3 regions of the Streptosporangium sp. NPDC051022 genome follow, and region 3 is predicted to be linked to each of the others. Evidence: riboswitches for the same ligand, from Rfam matches in the RefSeq annotation. Region 3 holds a riboswitch; each other region holds the start of a gene.
What was found. Region 3 has a riboswitch for cobalamin ahead of AB0N02_RS22200 (ABC transporter substrate-binding protein). Riboswitches for the same ligand answer to the same signal wherever they lie in the genome.
Positions count from the first base shown of each region.

Region 1: another riboswitch for cobalamin. It lies ahead of AB0N02_RS39665 (ribonucleoside-diphosphate reductase subunit alpha); the one in region 3 lies ahead of AB0N02_RS22200 (ABC transporter substrate-binding protein).
Region 2: another riboswitch for cobalamin. It lies ahead of AB0N02_RS23110 (ABC transporter substrate-binding protein); the one in region 3 lies ahead of AB0N02_RS22200 (ABC transporter substrate-binding protein).

Region 1 is NZ_JBFBCF010000037.1:57,192-63,058, reverse strand. It holds gene glmS (glutamine--fructose-6-phosphate transaminase (isomerizing)) at 1-879, shown strand, start outside; gene AB0N02_RS39670 (tripartite tricarboxylate transporter substrate-binding protein) at 978-2,000, shown strand; cobalamin riboswitch at 2,005-2,203, shown strand; gene AB0N02_RS39665 (ribonucleoside-diphosphate reductase subunit alpha) at 2,401-4,620, shown strand; gene AB0N02_RS39660 (ribonucleotide-diphosphate reductase subunit beta) at 4,648-5,643, shown strand; gene AB0N02_RS39655 (mechanosensitive ion channel domain-containing protein) at 5,752-5,867, shown strand, end outside.
Region 2 is NZ_JBFBCF010000014.1:115,604-121,470, forward strand. It holds gene AB0N02_RS23090 (Uma2 family endonuclease) at 1-590, opposite strand, end outside; gene AB0N02_RS23095 (adenosylcobinamide amidohydrolase) at 653-1,306, opposite strand; gene AB0N02_RS23100 (ABC transporter ATP-binding protein) at 1,357-2,136, opposite strand; gene AB0N02_RS23105 (iron ABC transporter permease) at 2,133-3,098, opposite strand; gene AB0N02_RS23110 (ABC transporter substrate-binding protein) at 3,282-4,262, opposite strand; adenosylcobalamin (AdoCbl) riboswitch at 4,308-4,448, opposite strand; gene AB0N02_RS23115 (Gfo/Idh/MocA family oxidoreductase) at 4,592-5,443, opposite strand; gene AB0N02_RS23120 (histidine phosphatase family protein) at 5,617-5,867, shown strand, end outside.
Region 3 is NZ_JBFBCF010000013.1:152,303-158,169, reverse strand. It holds gene AB0N02_RS22210 (ATP-binding cassette domain-containing protein) at 1-333, opposite strand, end outside; gene AB0N02_RS22205 (iron ABC transporter permease) at 336-1,430, opposite strand; gene AB0N02_RS22200 (ABC transporter substrate-binding protein) at 1,427-2,644, opposite strand; cobalamin riboswitch at 2,816-2,997, opposite strand; gene AB0N02_RS22195 (DUF6875 domain-containing protein) at 3,132-3,734, opposite strand; gene AB0N02_RS22190 (sulfotransferase family protein) at 3,731-4,441, opposite strand; gene AB0N02_RS22185 (GNAT family protein) at 4,544-5,173, opposite strand; gene AB0N02_RS22180 (TauD/TfdA family dioxygenase) at 5,517-5,867, shown strand, end outside.

The DNA of each region.
Region 1 (5,867 bases), on a different contig from region 3:
ATCGAGGAGCTGTCGCGGATCCCGGCCGACGCCGAGCCCGCCAGCGAGTTCCGCTACCGCAGCCCGGTCGTGGAGCACGACACCCTCTACGTGGCGATCAGCCAGTCGGGGGAGACCTACGACACCCTCGCCGCGGTCCAGGAGGTCAAGCGCAAGGGCGGCAGGGTGCTCGGCATAGTCAACACCGTCGGCAGCGCCATCGCCCGCGAGGTCGACGGCGGTGTCTACCTGCACGCCGGCCCCGAGGTCTCGGTGGCCAGCACCAAGGCGTTCACCTCGACCGCGGTGGCTTTCGCGCTGCTGGCGCTCCACCTGGGCCGGGTACGCGACCTGTCCCCGGCGGACGGCCGCCGCATCTGCGAGGGCCTGCGCGCGCTGCCGGACCAGATCAAGCAGATCCTCGCCCTGGAGCCGGAGATCAGGGAGCTCGCGCACAAGTACGCCGGCTCGCCGAGCATGATGTTCGTCGGACGGGTCCGGGGATACCCGGTGGCCAGGGAGGGCGCGCAGAAGCTCAAGGAGATCTCCTACGTGCACGCCGAGGCCTACCCGGCCAGCGAGCTCAAGCACGGGCCGCTGGCGCTGATCGGTCCCGAGATGCCGACCGTGGCGATCGTCCCGGACGACGAGCTGCTGGACAAGAACCTCACCACGCTGGGGGAGATCCGCGCGCGCGGCGGGCGGGTGCTCATGGTCGGGCACCGTACGGCCGACCCGAAGCTGGCCGACGACTGCCTCGTGGTGCCCAAGAACGAGACCGAGCTTGACCCGATCCTGCTGTCGATCCCGCTGCAGCTGTTCGCCTACCACGCCGCCGTCGCCCTGGAGCGGGACGTGGACAAGCCTCGCAACCTCGCCAAGAGCGTCACGGTGGAGTGATCTCGCGAGGCTATACCCCCGACATGTACTACGGAAAGTAATTGCCCTGTAGCGTGAAGTATCTAGAGGTTTGGGGGATCTCGGGCTAAGGGGTGCTTATGCACCGTAGGCGGTTCTTCGCGCTCGCGCTGGGGGTCATGGCCGCCACCTGCGGCTGTGACAGGCTGGGCGACTCCGGCGCGGCTCCGGCGGGCAGGCTGACCATCGTCGTGCCCGCCCCCCGCGGGCAGGGGTGGGACCAGGCCGCCCGCGCGCTGGCCGCGATCCTGACCGGGGACGGGCTGGCCGGCGCGGTCGAGGTCAGCAACCAGCCGGGCGGGGTCGGCGCGGCCGCGCTGAGCGCCTTCGCCGCCCGCGGCCCGTTCGCGCGCGACGGCAGGCTGCTCCTGGCGGGCATGCCGGTGGTGGCGGGCGCGGAGATCGCCAACGTCGCCTCCGTGATGGCGGCGACCACCCCGCTGGCCAGGCTGGTCGGCGACTGGACCGCCCTGGTCGTCTCCACCAACTCCCTGCTGCGCACCTTCGAGGACTTCGCCGCGGTGCTCCGCCGCAACCCGGCCGAGCTGGTGGTCGGCGGCAGGCTGGACGGCGGCTCCGACCACGTGCTCTACGGCATGATCGGCAAATGCCTCGGCGTGGACGTCAGGCTGCTGGACTACGCGGGCTACCCCGGCGGGGCCGAGGGCGTCGAGGCCCTGCAGGAGGGGCGGGTGGCCGCGCTCCTGGGATCGGCCCGGGCCTTCCTGCCGGAGATCGCCGCGGGCCGTGTGCGGCCGCTGGTCGTCTCCTCCAGCGAGCGGATCGACGGCATCGACGCGCCGACTTTGATGGAGCGGGAGATCCGGCTCGAGTACGCCGACTGGTGCGGCGTGTTCGGCCCGCGCGGCATGAGCCCGCGGGACCGGGACGAGGCCGTCGCGCTGTGCGACCGGATCGACGCCTCGCCCCGCTGGCAGGCACTGTGCGCGGCCAACGGCTGGAACCGGGTCTATCTGAGCGGCGACGAGTTCCGCCAGTGGATCGTCACCGAGACCCGCCGAACCCGGGGAGTTCTCGGCGAACTCGGGCTACTCAGCTCCTTCGACACAAGTTGTTGGGGTAGTTGCGTCGGGCGGCACTAGATGTAGGATCCTGCTTGTTGCTGGTTCGCCCGAGGGGGCGAGGTAAGAGGGAACCCGGTGCGAGTCCGGGACTGCCCCGCAGCGGTGAACGGGAACGACCGCCGTCATGAGCACTGGGTGAGCCATGCCTGGGAAGCGACGGCCAGTAGAAGTGTGCAAGGTGCCTGTGAGTCCGAAGACCTGCCGGTGACACGTGGCTGAGGAAGCCGAGCCGGGCACCGGGGGACGCGCAGAGCGGCCCGCGGCGTGCCGGGCGAGGTGGGCTCGGCCATGGGAACTGTCCAGGGCCTCGAGGGAGGGTCCGCGGAACGAGGCGGTCCGGCGTGCCCGGGGACCGCCCGTGGACGCGCGTCCTCCGGCGGGAGCCGTACGGGGAACACGAGCGCGCGAGGGGTAACACGTGACACAGACCTTGATCGATGTCGCGGAGGAGAGCGGGAGAGAGCGGGACGACCGCAGGCTGGCCATCGAGGAGGCCGCCGCCCGGGTGATCACCGATCCGGAGAACTCCAAGGTCGCCGCGCGGTTGCTGGCCGAACTGATCGCCGACGAGGCGGCCGGGCACGGGGTCCGGACCTTCTCCGAGTCGATCGCCGCGACCCACGCCGCCGGACTCCTCCAGGACCGGCTGGCCGCGTTCGTGGCCGCCCACGCCGAGGCGCTCGACGCGCTGATCGCGCCGGACGCCGACGACCGGTTCGAGTACTTCGGGCTGCGCACCGTCTACGACCGCTACCTGCTGCGCCACCCGCGGACCCGCAAGGTCCTCGAGCGCCCGCAGCACTTCTTCCTGCGCGTGGCCTGCGGCCTGTCGGAGACGGTCGAGGAGGCCGCCGAGCTGTACGCGCTCATGGCCGCCCTGGCCTACCTGCCCAGCTCGCCGACCCTGTTCAACTCCGGCTCGCGCAGGCCCCAGCTGTCGTCGTGCTTCCTGCTCGACTCGCCCCGTGACGAGCTGGAGGCCATCTACGAGCGCTACGGGCAGGTCGCGCGGCTGTCGAAGTACGCCGGGGGGATCGGCGTCTCCTGGACCCGCGTCCGCTCGCGGGGCTCGCTGATCCGGGGTACCAACGGCCACTCCAACGGCATCGTGCCCTGGCTGCGCACGCTGGACGCCAGCGTCGCCGCGGTCAACCAGGGCGGCCGCCGCAAGGGCGCGGCCTGCGTCTACCTGGAGCCCTGGCACGCCGACGTCGAGGAGTTCCTCGAACTGCGCGACAACACCGGGGAGGAGGCCCGCCGCACGCACAACCTGAACCTGGCCAACTGGATCCCCGACGAGTTCATGCGCCGGGTCGAGGCCGACGAGACGTGGTCGCTGTTCGACCCCAAGGAGGTGCCGCACCTGACCGACCTGTACGGCGACGCCTTCGACGAAGCCTACCGGGCCGCCGAGGCCGAGGGCCGGTTCGTCAGGCGGGTCCAGGCCCGCGCGCTGTACGGCCGGATGATGCGCACCCTCGCCCAGACCGGCAACGGCTGGATGACCTTCAAGGACGCCGCCAACCGCACCTCCAACCAGACGGCCCGTCCCGAGAACGTCATCCACCTGTCGAATCTCTGCACCGAGATCCTGGAGGTCACCGGCGACGCGGAGACCGCCGTCTGCAACCTCGGCTCGATCAACCTCGCCGCCCACCTCGGCACCGGGGAGGACGGGCGGGAGATGGACTGGGAGCGGCTGCGCCGGACCGTCCGCACCGCGGTGCGGTTCCTGGACAGGACCATCGATCTGGGCTTCTACCCGACCCCCGAGGCCCGCGTCGCCAACGAGAGGTGGCGGCCCGTCGGGCTGGGCGTGATGGGCCTGGCCGACGTCTTCTTCGCGCTGCGGCTGCCGTTCGACTCCCCGCGGGCGCTGAAGCTGTCCACCCGGATCTCCGAGGAGATCGCGCTCGCCGCCTACGCCACCTCCGCGGACCTGGCGGCCGAGCGGGGACGCCACCCCTCCTACGACGACACCCGCGCCGCGGGCGGCGTGCTGCACCCCGACCACTACGGGGCCGGGCGCTCGGCGGAGTGGACGGCGCTCAGGGCGCGGATCGCCGAGACCGGCCTGCGCAACTCGCTGATCGTCGCCATCGCCCCCACCGCGACGATCGCCTCCATCGCGGGCTGCTACGAGTGCATCGAGCCCCAGGTCTCCAACGTCTTCAAGCGCGAGACCCTCTCCGGGGAGTTCCTGCAGGTCAACCGCTACCTGGTCGGTGACCTTTCGGACCGCGGCCTGTGGACCCCGCAGATCCGCGACGCGATCAAGCGGGCCGACGGGTCCGTCCAGGACGTTCCCGGCCTTCCCGAGGACCTCAAGGAGCTCTACCGGACCGCCTGGGAGCTGCCGCAGAAGGCGCTGATCGACCTGGCGGCGGCGCGCGCGCCGTACATCGACCAGTCGCAGTCGCTCAACCTCTTCATGGCCACCCCGACCATCGGCAAGCTGTCGTCGATGTACGCCTACGCGTGGAGGTCGGGCCTCAAGACCACCTACTACCTGCGCTCCCGCCCGGCCACCCGGATCGCGCAGACCACCGTGACGAGGGCCGTCCCGGAGGCCGGGACCGAGAGCGGAGCCGTCGCCTGCTCACTGGAGAACCCCGAGTACTGCGACGCCTGCCAGTAGGACCCCGTACGACGAAAGGCTCCCCCGATGTTGCTCGACCCCGGCATGGACCTCACGCTGCGGCCCATGCGCTACCCGGACTTCTACGAACGCTACCGCGCCGCCATCCGCAACACCTGGACCGTCGAGGAGGTGGACCTCAACTCCGACCTGGCCGACCTGGCGAGGATGACGCCCGAGGAGCGTCACCTGATCAACCGGCTCGTCGCGTTCTTCGCGACCGGCGACTCGATCGTGGCCAACAACCTGGTGCTCAACCTCTACCAGCACGTCAACGCCCCCGAGGCGCGCCTGTATCTCAGCAGGCAGCTGTTCGAGGAGGCCGTGCACGTCCAGTTCTACCTGACCCTGCTGGACACCTACCTGCCCGACCACGAGGAGCGGGTCAAGGCCTTCGCCGCGGTCGAGCACATCCCCTCGATCCGGGACAAGGCCGAGTTCTGCTTCCGGTGGATCGACTCGCTCGGCGGCCTGACCCGGCTGGAGTCGCGGGACGACCGGCGTGCCTTCCTGCTCAACCTCATCTGCTTCGCCGCGTGCATCGAGGGCCTGTTCTTCTACGGCGCCTTCGCCTACGTCTACTGGTTCCGCTCCAGGGGCCTGCTCGGCGGCCTGGCCACCGGGACCAACTGGGTCTTCCGCGACGAGTCCATGCACATGGAGTTCGCCTTCGGCGTGGTGGACACCGTCAGGGCCGAGGAGCCGGAGCTCTTCGACGACGAGCTCGGCGTCCAGGTCACGCGGATGATGGAGGAGGCGGTCGAGGCGGAGCTGGCGTTCGCCGCCGACCTGTGCGGCGACGGCCTGTCGGGGATGAGCGCCGATCGGATGAGGCAGTACCTTGAATACGTGGCCGACCAGCGACTGGCCCGGCTCCAGCTGCCCGTCCGGTACGGCACCGCCAACCCGTTCGCGTTCATGGAACTGCAGGACGTCCAGGAGCTGGCCAACTTCTTCGAACGGAGGGTGTCGGCCTACCAGGTGGCCGTCGAGGGAAACGTCGCCTTCGACGAGGCCTTCTGAACAGGACGACTTCTTCTGAATAGGCGGTGAGCGCGGGGGCACTCAGTCCGGGAAGCGACGACCGGGGGGAAGCCGTCAGTGTCCAGATGGATCATTTTGATCATTTCGGTGCTTGCCGCCGTCGCCTGCGTGGAGATGGTGCGGCGGGCGTTGCGCTGGAGGCTGATCGGCGAGAAGTGGGCGCTCGCCGCCCCCCTCGTGCGCCGTTGCACCTGGCCCGCGTT
Region 2 (5,867 bases), on a different contig from region 3:
CGGGGGCGGATCAGCACGGCGGGATCGAAGCTCACCTCGAACGGGGCGAGCAGGCCAGCCACCCTGCCCGCCTCGTGCTTGCCCACCGGTTTGTAGTCGTCTCCCACCAGTTCGTGGACGTGCAGGCAGGGGCCGCCGGACAGCTCGACCCGCCAGTACAGCTCGATTCCCGCCTCCGCGTACGCCGACCGCTTCATGTGCCGGTCGCGCATCCGGGTGGCGGGACTGACGACCTCGACCGCCATCAGGACGTCGTCCGGCGTGAACATCAGCTCCGTCTCCGCGACGGCCTCCGTGTGCACCACGACGAGATCGGGGATGAAGAAGTCGTGGGGGCCTACCCGGAGGTTCACCTCCGGAAGCGGTTCGAACTCCGGCGGCGCGGCGTCTTCGAGAATCCTCAGAAGACGGGCGATCGCACGCTGATGCAGGGGGGTCGGAGAGGGACTCACCAGTAGGCTCCCAGTGAAGAGCTCGTAGCGGTTCCCGTCGTCGGGGAACTCGAGCAGGTCGTCGACGGTGAACGGCGGCTCTCCTGGAAGAACCGTCCGCCTGGTCGTCGGCCCTGCCGTCGGCTCTTTCGTCGCCATCGCGGTCACCCACCCAGTATCGGGAGTCTCGCCTCCGTCCACATGCTACTTCCCGCAATTCCCTAACTTGAAGTAGTCGAGGCATCACGGTTCGCCCACTCGTGGGCGCCTCGCCGTACGGCGTCGTGGACCGCGCGGGCGATGCGCGCGCCCCACGTCGAGCGGGGGCCGCCGAACAGCTCGCGCGGTCCCTCCTCCCGCACGGCCACGCACACCGCGTCCGAGGCGGTGCCCGTACAGGGGAACCCCTCCTCGATCAGCGCCTGGGACTTGGCCTCGGTCACCGTCATGACGGCGTTGACCAGGGCCGCGTCGGTCATCGCGACCGGGAGCGTGACGACGATGTTGATCGTGCCGGGCAGATACACGGGGGCCAGCTCGGGGTCGGGGACGCCGTCGGGGGCCGCGGCCCAGGTGGGGACGCGCAGGCCCACGGTCGCCACCGCCTCCGCTCCCCCGTCGGACGCCCGGGTGAAGCGGTCGACCGCGGCCGCCGTCAGCATGCCGACGCCGGGTCCGGGCGGGGCCATCTCCAGCAGGTGCTCCACCGGGTCCATCCGCGAGTAGCCGCCGGGCACCTGGGCGTTGAGCACCCACCCGACGGGGCCGATGCCGCCGCCGACCATCGCCGAGGAGATCGCCCGCCGGCCGGGGCCGAACTCCCACAGCAGCGAGGCCAGCCTGGCCCCGTCCTCCTCGCGGTGGCTCAGCGTCATCGCCCGCCGGCGGGAAAGATCGTCCCGGCTCTCGTCACGGCGGTTCGGCTTCAGGTACAAGGGCGCTCCAGGTGGACCTCGGGTCTGCCGCCCGCGCCGGTCACGACGCGGACGCGGGCGTCGAAATGCTCCGCGATCAGTTTCTCGGTGAGCACGTCGGCCGGCACGCCGGACGCCGCCGCCCCGCCGCCCGCGACGAGCATCATCGAGTCGGCGTACTGCCCCGCGAGGCTCAGGTCGTGCAGGGTCGTGACGACGGTCAGCCCGTCGGCCAGCCGGAGCCGGTCGACGAGCTCCAGGACCTGCTGCTGGTGCCCCAGATCCAGGGCGGTGGTCGGCTCGTCGAGCAGGAGCACCGGGGCCTGCTGCGTCAGCGCCCTGGCCAGCACGACCCGCTGGCGCTCACCGCCCGACAGGTGACCGAGCAGACGGGAGGCGAACGAGGACAGGCCGAGCCGTTCCAGCACCGAGGCGGTCACCTCCCGATCCCGGCGGCTCTCGCGGCCCAGATGGGAGATGTACGGCGTGCGGCCCAGCAGGGTGTAGTCGAAGACGGTCATGTCGGCGGGAAGCACCGGGGACTGCGGGGCGTAGGCGAGCAGACGGGCCCGCTCCCTGGGCTTGAGCGCGCGCACCGGCGTGCCGTCGACGAGCACCTCCCCCGAGTACGGGAGCACCCCGGCCAGCGCCTTGAGCAGGGTGGACTTGCCCGCGCCGTTGGCCCCGATCACGGCGAGCCAGTCGCCGCCGCCCACCGCGAGCCCGACGCCCGACAGCACGGTCCGCGTCCCGCGGACGACGGTGAGGTCCCTCACCTCGACGCGGCTCACGTGTCCACCCGCCTGGTCAGGCGCAGCACGGCCACGAAGAACGGCGCGCCGACGAAGGCGGTGACCACCCCGATGGGCAGCTCCGCCGGGGCGATCACGGTGCGGGCGATCAGGTCGGCCAGGACCAGGAAGGCGGCACCGCCGACCAGCGAGAGCGGGAGCACGACGCGGTAGGACCCCCCGGCCAGGCGGCGGACCACGTGCGGGACCACGATGCCGACGAAGCCGATCAGCCCGCTGACCGCGACGGCCGAGGCGGTCGCCAGGGAGGCGGCCAGCAGCACGACGAGCCGGACCCGGGCGACGTCGACGCCGAGACCCGCCGCCTCGTCGTCGCCGACCGACAGGACGTCCAGCAGCCTGCCGTACAGCAGCATGACCACCACCGAGACCAGGGCGTACGGCACGACCAGCCTGACCTGCTCCCAGCCACCGCCGACGTTGCCCAGGATCCAGCCGTAGACCCGCTGGAGTTCCTCCACGTTGAGCTGTTGCAGGAAGGTCTGGATCGCGGTGAGGAAGGAGGTGACGGCCACGCCCGCGAGGACCAGCGTGGCTGTGCCGCCGCGCAGGCCCGCGACGTTGCCCAGCGCGTAGGCGAGCAGCACGCCGCCGATGGCCCCGGCGAACGCGGCGACCGGGATGAGGAGCGTGTTGCCGTCGCCCCTGGCGAACACGATCGCCGCCGTGGTCGCCAGCCCCGCTCCCGCGGCGGCGCCCAGCAGGTAGGGGTCGGCCAGCGGGTTGCGGAACACCCCCTGGTATCCGGCGCCCGCGCAGGCCAGCAGGCCGCCGACGATCGCGGCGAGCAGGACCCTGGGCAGCCGGAGCTCGAACAGCAGCCCCTTCTCGACCGGTGCCAGTCCCGAGTCGACCGAGACGAAGGGCAGCCAGTCGAGCAGTTGCAGCGCCACCTTCTGCGGCTCGATGCCCGCCGCGCCGATCAGCAGGGCCGCGAACATGCTCGCCAGCAGGACGCAGGAGGCCGCGACCGCCACCGGCGGGCGGAGCCCGGTCGCCCGCGGCGGACGGAACCCGGCCGCCCGGGGCTCGGCGCCACCGCCGGGCGGGGGTGACGGGTCACCCCCGGGCCGAGGTGCCGGATCGCCACCGAGCGAGGCCTCGGGGCGGGAGAGGTCGGTCACTTAGCTGGTCGCGGCTTTCTTGACGGCGGCGCCGACCTGCTCGGCGAGGTCGGCGACCCGGGGCCCCCAGCGGGAGGCGATGTCGTCGTCGAGGAGGACGACCTGGTCGTTCTTGATCGCGGAGAGGCCGGACCAGCCGGGACGTTTGGCCAGGGTCTCCTTCGACTGGCCGCAGCACTTGGTGTCGGCCAGGAAGACGAGGTCCGGGTCGGCCTTGGCGACGAACTCGGCCGACAGCTTGGGATAGCCGCCCGCCGCCTCGGGGGCCTTGTCGGCGATGTTGGTCAGGCCGAACAGGCCGTAGACCTGGCCGATGAAGGTGGTGGACGTGACCGAGTAGGGGGTGCTGTCCAGCTCGTGGTAGTAGGTGAGCTTCTTGTCCCGGGGCGCGGCGGCGGCCAGCGTCTCGATCCGCTCCTTCATGCCGGTGACCACCTCATCGGCCTTGGCCTGGTTGCCGGTGGCCGCGCCGAGGTCGGCGATCTGGTCGTAGGCGTCGTCGAACTTGGTCGCGGCGGGTTCGAGCAGCACCGGCACGCCGAGCGTGCCCAGCTTGGCGACGACGCCGTCGATGTCGTTGGCGAGCACGATCAGGTCGGGCTTCTGGGCGACGATCGCCTCGACGTTCGGCTTGAAGCCGGACAGGCTGCTCTTGGGCGCCTCCGCCGGGTAGTTGGACTGGTCGTCGACCGCGACGACCTGGGCGCCCGCGCCGACGGCGAAGAGGCTCTCGGTGGCGGTCGGTGACAGCGAGACGATCCGTTCGGGCCTCTTCGGGACGACGACGGGACCGTTGCCCGCCTGCACCGTGACGGGGAAGCCCGCGGCCCCTGTGGATCCCGGGGATCCTGCCGTGGACGCCGAGGAGGGCGCCGGCGACGTCGCGGTCGCGTCCTGGGGGGCGGTGGAACTCTGACCGCATCCGGCCAGGGTCAGCACACCGAGCAGCACGCCGATGAGGGCGGGAGGTACGGGCCTCACGCGGGGGTCCTTTCGGTCATCGGAACAGAGAGACCCGTGAAGGGACGGGGTCACCCTTTCCACGAGGGTCGACGACGTCGGCACGGCGGAAGGCGACCTGGCTCGATCCTGAGGATCATGACAGTTGCGGGACAGCGCCGGACTCACACCGGACTTCGCTACGCGCCGTGCGTCGGATAAACGTTATCAATCCCCCCTGAGCAGCCCACGTCAAGGTTTGGACACGGGGCCTTCACCCCGCGTCACGGGCCTTTCCGCCCGGTGCCCGTACCTCCGGAGGGGCGTGGGAAGCCGCGGGGGCGGGGCGGGGGTTCGTGAAGGTGGAGGTGTCAGCCGAGGTGTCGTTCGGCCGCGGCGATGATCTCCTGCAGGCGCAGGCCGTGCGCGGCGTCGAGGGGGTGGCCGCCGCCGTGCTCGACGGTCTCGGCGAACTCGGCGAGCATCACGGCGAAGACGTCGGAGCCGAGCCGGTCGCCCTCGAGGCGCTGGTGGCCGAGACGGCCGTAGATGTCCACGTGGGAGGGCGGTGTCTCACCGGGCACGCTCATGCACAGCGAGGCCTCGCTGATCGCGCCCGTCTCGTGTTCCAGCAGCAGGCCGACCCATCCCCTCGGGTTACCGTGGGCGCGTACGCCGACGACACGGCCGAGCGCGGCGTCCAGCATGTCGATCATGTGCGGGCCGACGTCGAGGATCGCGCCGTGCTCCAGCCGCCACGGGGAAGTGAAGTCGCCCAGCAGGGCCCCGGAGACGTTGGCCGCGTGACCGCCGAACGGTTCGAGGGCCGAGACCCTGGCCAGGAACGCCCTGGTCGCCTCCGAGTATCGCCAGGTGAGAACCATCTGGGAGGGCACGCCCGCCTCGGCGACCGCGCCGGCCAGCCGCCGGGCCCCGTCCAGGTCGGCGGCGAGCGGTTTCTCCAGCAGCAGCGCCTTGCCCGCCTTGGCGGCGAGCACGCCGAGCTCGGCCTGTACGGCGGGCGGCACCGAGAACGCGACCGCCTCGCAGTTGTCGAACAGCTCCTCGACGCGCTTGAAGACCGGGACGCCGAATCTGGCGGCGGCCTCGGGGCGCCGGGCCCACACGCCCACCAGGCGCGTGTCCGGTCCGGCGGCCAGCATCGGCGCGTGCACCATCTCCGCCCACGGCCCCGCGCCCACCAAACCCACGGATATCGTCACCGCCCCAGCTTCTCACGCCTCCGTCACCCGATCGCGCGCTCGGGCCGTACCCGGACCGCGCCCCGGGCACGGCGTTCCGGAGCCCTTCGCGGGGAGCGGCGCGCGAGGACGTGGAGGGAACCCGTGAGGCATCGGCCGGGCGGCGCGGGCCGTACCGGCATGATGGGTTCCCTATGGACGAGATGATTCTGCTGCGGCACGGCGAGACCGAGTGGAGCAGGGACGGGCGCCACACCGGGCGTACCGATCTGCGGCTGACCGGCAGGGGCGAGGACCAGGCGCGGGCTCTCGCGCCGCTGGTCAAGGGCAGGTCCTTCGGCCTGACCCTGGTCAGCCCCGCCCGGCGGGCCCGCCGTACGGCCGAGCTCGCCGGGCTGGACGCCTACGAGGTCGACCCGGACCTGTGGGAGTGGGACTACGGCGG
Region 3 (5,867 bases):
GAGCCCGGCCAGTTCGCGGGCGCTCAGCAGGGGCGGCAGGTCGCGTTCGGTGAGCACGACGGCCAGGTGCCGGGCCAGCTCGGCGGAGGGGACGGCCTCGACGGCGGTTCCGTCGATGAGCGCCTCACCGGCCAGGGCGGGCTGGAGTCCGGCCATGGTGCGCAGCAGGGTGGACTTCCCCGTACCGTTCGGGCCGATCAGCACGGTCAGTTCGCCGGGAACGGCCGAGGCGTTCAGGTCGGTGAGCACCCGCCGTCCGGCCTGCCCGCGCCGTTCCGGGTATCCGGCGTGCAGGTGACGCAGGTGCAGGCCCCGCGGTGGCTGTTCGGTCATGGTCACACCGCCGGTCCGGTCCGGGCCGTACGGCTGCGCAGCAGTACGGCGATCACAACGGGGGCGCCCAGGATGGTGGTCACGGCGTTCAGCGGCAGCACGACGCCGCTGCCCGGAGCCTGGGTGGCCACGCAGCACACCAGCGCCGTCGCGGCGCCGAGCAGCATGACGCCGGGCATCAGGACGCGGTGGTCGGCGGTGCCCAGCAGCAGCCGGGCCACGTGTGGCACGGCCAGACCGAGGAAGGCGATCGGCCCGCAGTAGGCGGTGACCGCCCCGGCCAGCACCGAGGAGATCAGCAGCGTGAGAGTGCGCACCGTCCGGACTTTCACCCCCATCGTGTGAGCGTAGTTCTCCCCCAGCAGCAGCGCGTTGAGCGACTTGACTCCGGCCAGCGCCCCGGCCAGCGCGGCCAGGCACACCGGGGCGAACACCGCCAGATCCGCCCAGGTGGTTCCGGCGAAGCTGCCCAGGCCCCACATGATGAACTGCTGGGCCCGCTGCGGGTCGGTGTAGACCAGCAGCAGCGTGATCACCGAGACTGCGGCCGAGCCCACCATCACCCCGATGATCAGCAGGGTCACCACCGACCTGACCCGCCGCGACAGCACGAGCACCAGAGCCAGCACCGCCGCCGCGCCCGCCGAGGCGGCCACGACGACCCCGGCGCGGCCGAGCCCGGCCACACCGGCGGTGAACGCGCCCGCCGCCCCGCCCCAGCCGATGATGATCAGAGCCACGCCCAGGCTCGCGCCCGAGCTCACCCCCAGGATGTACGGCTCGGCCAGCGGGTTGCGGAACAGCGTCTGAAGCTGCACCCCCGAGGCCGACAGCGCCGCCCCGGCCAGGGCGGCGGTGATCGCGCGCGGCAGCCGTACCGTCCAGACGATCTCCTGGACTCCCGGATCGGCCGCGCCGTCGCGCACCAGCGCGCGCAGCGCCTGCTCCACCGGGATGGAGGTCGAGCCGAGCATGACCGCCAGCGCGAACGCGAGCGGCACGGCGATCGCCACACCCGACAGTACGGCCGTCCGGCGGCGGTTCACCACCGCCGCCGGACGAGCCAGGACGCTTCCGGTGACGGCCGGAGCCGTCACTTGATCATCTTCTGGTAGAAGGTGAACTCGTGACCCGGTTCCAGGTCGGGGTGCAGGATCGCGACCAGGTCGGCCAGGACCAGGTCGGGACGTGCGACGCCGCGCTCATAGAAGTCGTTGCCGCCGCCGGGTCCCAGCGCCTTGTTGGCCGACCAGACGTTCCCGGTCTCGAAGGCGCCGAACTTGGCGTAGCGGGCGTCGGACTTCTCCACGTCGGCCAGGGACTTCCAGTCGTTGACGGTGGCCAGCCAGACCTTGGCGTCCTTGGCCTTGGACAGGACGGCCTCCAGGTCCAGCGTCGTGCTGCCGGGGCCGGACGTCTGCTCCCACGGATAGGTGCCGCCCGCGTTCTTGATCAGTCCTGCGACGTAGCTGCCGCCGTTCGGCATCGACCACTGCCCCTGGTACATCTGCCCCGGCAGCGCCGTGACCGGGGTGGCCGCCTTGACCTTGGCCGCCAGAGCCGCGTAGTCGGCCTCGACCTTGCCGAAAACCTCGGCGGCCTTGGCCTCGGTGCCGGTCAGCGCGGCCATCACCTTGATCCACTCGGCCCTGCCCAGCGCGGTGGACTCCAGCCACTCGGCGTTGGCGACCACCGCGACCCCGGCCTGGCGCAGCGGGCCGTAGGACTTGTCCTCGGTGCCGCCGGTCATCAGCGCGTCCGGCCTGGCCGCGATGACCTTCTCTGTGTCCACCTCCCCTCCGGCGGCGTACTCGGTGATCGCCCCGGCCTTCACCTGTGCCAGCACCTCCGGTGAGGTGATGTATCCGGCCGAGGAGACCGCTTTGAGCCGGTCCAGCACGCCGAGCGAGGTGATGAGGGGCAGGTGGGTGGTCGAGGCGGAGTACAGGGTCCGGATCGGGGTCTGCACCGTCACCGCCCCGGCCAGCGCCCCCGTCAGCTGCGGGGCAGGTGTACCACAGCGCACCAGGACATACGTCTCCGGCTTGGCGCCCGGCGCGGGCTGCTTGACCGTGATCACCTGGTAGTTCCCGGCGTAGGTGAGGGTGACGTTCGTCGCGTGCTTCAGGGTCTGCTTGACCGGGAAGTAGTCCGTGCCCGCGTCATAGGAGGTGACGCAGCGGCCGTCGGCGGCCGCCGAGGACGGTGAGGACGCCTGGGGGGTACTCGGATCGCCGGTGCCGCAGGCGGTGACGGTGACGGTGAGCAGGACGGCGAACAGCGCGCCGCCGATCGGGCGGATGAGGCCCATCTGTGGTCTCCCGGGGACGGGCCGCGACCGCTGTTCCTCGACAGCGCCCGCGGCGGGTGAGGAGCCGGATCACCACAAGAGGCCCGTACCGCGGGCAGCGGAAAAGACGTCACGCCGGATGAGCGGCATGGCGACCACCGTTCCTCTCTTGGGGAGATCCGCCCCAATTCCTGTGAGGAGGCGACCGCGTGAGTCTCCTGGCTCTCGGGTCGAAGCTCGTCCCGGCCTTCCCACCCGCGCACGGGCAGTGGCCTGTTCGGGATTCGCTCGCCGATCACAGTGGCGGGACCGCACCGGATTCACACCGGTTTCCTCGTTCCGCCGTCGCCTGCGGCCGCATCATCTCACAAGCCCCGGAATGTTTCATAGGCGGGCGAAACCCGGATCTGTGAACGACGTCACCGGGTTCTGCCGCACGACACGTCCTGTCCGGCAGGCGGATCCGGTCCGGCGGCTCCCGGCCCGGGGCGTCTTCCGGCTTCCGGGGTCACAGGGGTGTCCGCCAGCGCTGACAGGCCTGTTCGTAGAGGGTGGTCAGGAACGCGTCGCGAGCCTGGCCGGTCTCGTAGCGCCGGCCGTACCTGTCGGCGTAGGCCGCGAACCACTCCCGGTCCTGATGCAGGAAGAGCAGGTCGTGGAAGGCCATGTTGCGCAGGGCCAGCATGGGGACAGGGGAACGCGCCACGGCGAAGGAGGGGTTCCTGGCCGCCGTCTCGGCACAGTCCGGATGGAACTGACCGAGCATCAGTCCACGCCGCACCATCCGGCGCTTGACCATGGCGTGCGCTTCGTCCAGCGCGCTCACCCGCTCCGGCGGCAGGCCGGCGATGACCGCGACCATCGCGTGCAGTGTCCTGTTGGGCTGGGCCCAGGCCATGACGGAGAACTCGTCGACCAGGTTCTCGATGAGCGCGGTCAGGTGGCCCGCGTCGCCGGGAGGGCCGATCCGGCGGGTGCTGAAGTGCAGGGTGCCGTTCTTGATCGCGGGCATGACGAACGGGCAGACCGGCCCGCTCCGCCCTATCTCTGGATGCGGGAGAGTGAGGAAGTCGTTGATCCATTCCCATCCCGCGGCCGCCTGGCCGATCATCGGATGGCCGCTCCCCCGACCGCGACCGTCTTGCGCAGTGTGAGCGTCCGCCACTGCCGCAGCGCCGCCAGACGCCGGAATTCGGCCGCGTCGTTGAGATGCGGAAACGGTTCGTCCGGGACGTCGGCGCCGAGGAAGTCGCAAAGCGGCCGCCAGCCCTGCGACACCTCGAAGACCAGGAGCCGGTGCCCGGGGACCCACGCGCGGACCTCCTCGTTGTGCCGCTGGAAGATCTCCATCGCGTACCGGGGATCCTGGAATCGGCCGTCGAAGACGCCGTCCCAGATCAGCCGGCGGCAGATTTCCCTGCGGCGCCGGATGGAGACCGAGAGTCTGTCCTCCAGCCAGGTCAGAGCGCCGCCGAGGCCGGGCTGGAGAGCGGTGTAACGGTAGATCGTCCTGTGGGCGCTGGCATACCAGCTTCGCGGGTCGCGAACGGTGAGCACCACCTTGGCCTCCGGATAGGTCTCCAGCAGCTGCCGCCAGAAGGCCGCCGCGGGCCAGTCCACCGCCGACCGGAAGCCGGTGAGCAACCGGCGCCAGTCGGGGGCCTGGCCGCGGGCGACGGCCGTCCACTCCGCCAGCAGGCGCGGATCCTCACCCAGCGACGACATGTGATGGCAGGGGCCGTATCCGAGCCGGGTCAAGGCGGCCTGCAGTGAATAGGTGCCGGTACGGCCAAGGCCGGCTCCGATGATCTCTACCATCACACATCCTCACGTACGGTTGGCATCTCTGGCTGAACAGCGGTCATCGCGGTGAGTCGGGCAGGCGCGTGCGGAACCTGCGGAAACGAACGGAAACGAGGGTCAGAGACCGAAGAGCGGGAGACACCGCTCCAGGTTGTGGATCTTGATGTCGTCCCGCGGCGCCCAGCGGGCCCGGGGCAGGCGGAAGCGGCGCCCGACCGCCGCCTCGCCCTGGCGGTCGACCACGTTGATCCCGTCCTGCAGGTAGTCGAACTTTCCGTAGACCGCGATCGAGGCGTGGTTGTCCGCGAACGCGACCGTCGTCATGTGTTCGGCGCGCAGTCCGGCGAAGGCCAGGTGGTGCACCACGGCACGCAGTTCGGTTCCCAGGCCCCGGCCCTGAAAGCCGCGCCCCAGCCAGGTGGAGGTCTTGACCTCGCGGGTGACGGGGAAGTCGACGGCCTTGAGCGCCTGCAGGCCGATCACCTGCCCCTCATGGATCACCGCGAAGCTGAGCGTCCACCGGCTCGGGGTGAACTCGGCCCATGAGCGGAAGCACTCCCGGACGGTGCTCCTGGCCCGCTGAGAGGGCTCGGCGGCCGACCACGGCACGATGAACGGCATGTCCCCCTCGTCGTGCACACCGCGGGCCGCCACGTCGGCGAGTTCGTCGAGCTCCGTCAGCGACGGGCTGCGGAGCTCCAGGCGGGGCGATGTGACAGACAGGTCGAAGAGTGGCCAGTTACGCACGTTTCCTCAATTGCTCGTCGCCGGACGCCGGGCGCCGCCGACGTGGCCATGCGTGCCCGATCGGCCGACCCGCTGGAGGCGCACGCGCCTCCCCTCCCGGCGCCAGGACGTCGCGGCCGAGACGGGATGACCGAGACGGGCCGATGACACGCTCTGTCTCGACCGGCCTGGGTGTTCTCGAACCTGTCCGCTCCTGGCCGCGCCGTGCGTGGTGCGAGCCCGGCATGACACCGCAACGCTACCATGAGTAACTATCTGATATCGAAGTGTGACGTCGACGTTTTCCGCGTCCGGCGTGAAGCGCCGCCCGAAGCCACGGCCGCAGACAAGACAGGTGCACACCATGACCTTCTCCGAAGCCTCGACCCTCCACCCGGCCTGGGCGCACATTCCCCTGCGGCCGTTCGGCGTCGAACTGATCGCACGTGCCCACGACGCCGGCACCGGGCTGCACCGGCTGCCCGCCGATTCGGTGCGGAGCCTGATCCGCGATCATCGCCTGATCGTCGTACGCGGATGGTGCGGGCCGGTCACCGAAACCGAGCTGGAGGGGTTCGCGGGCGCTCTGGGCACCCCGCAGCGCTGGGGCTCGCCACCCGGTAAGACCGTGCTCGACATCCGGACGCGGCCCAACCCCCGCAAGATCTTCGACGATTCGGGCTTCATGCCGATGCACTGGGACGGCGTCCACGAC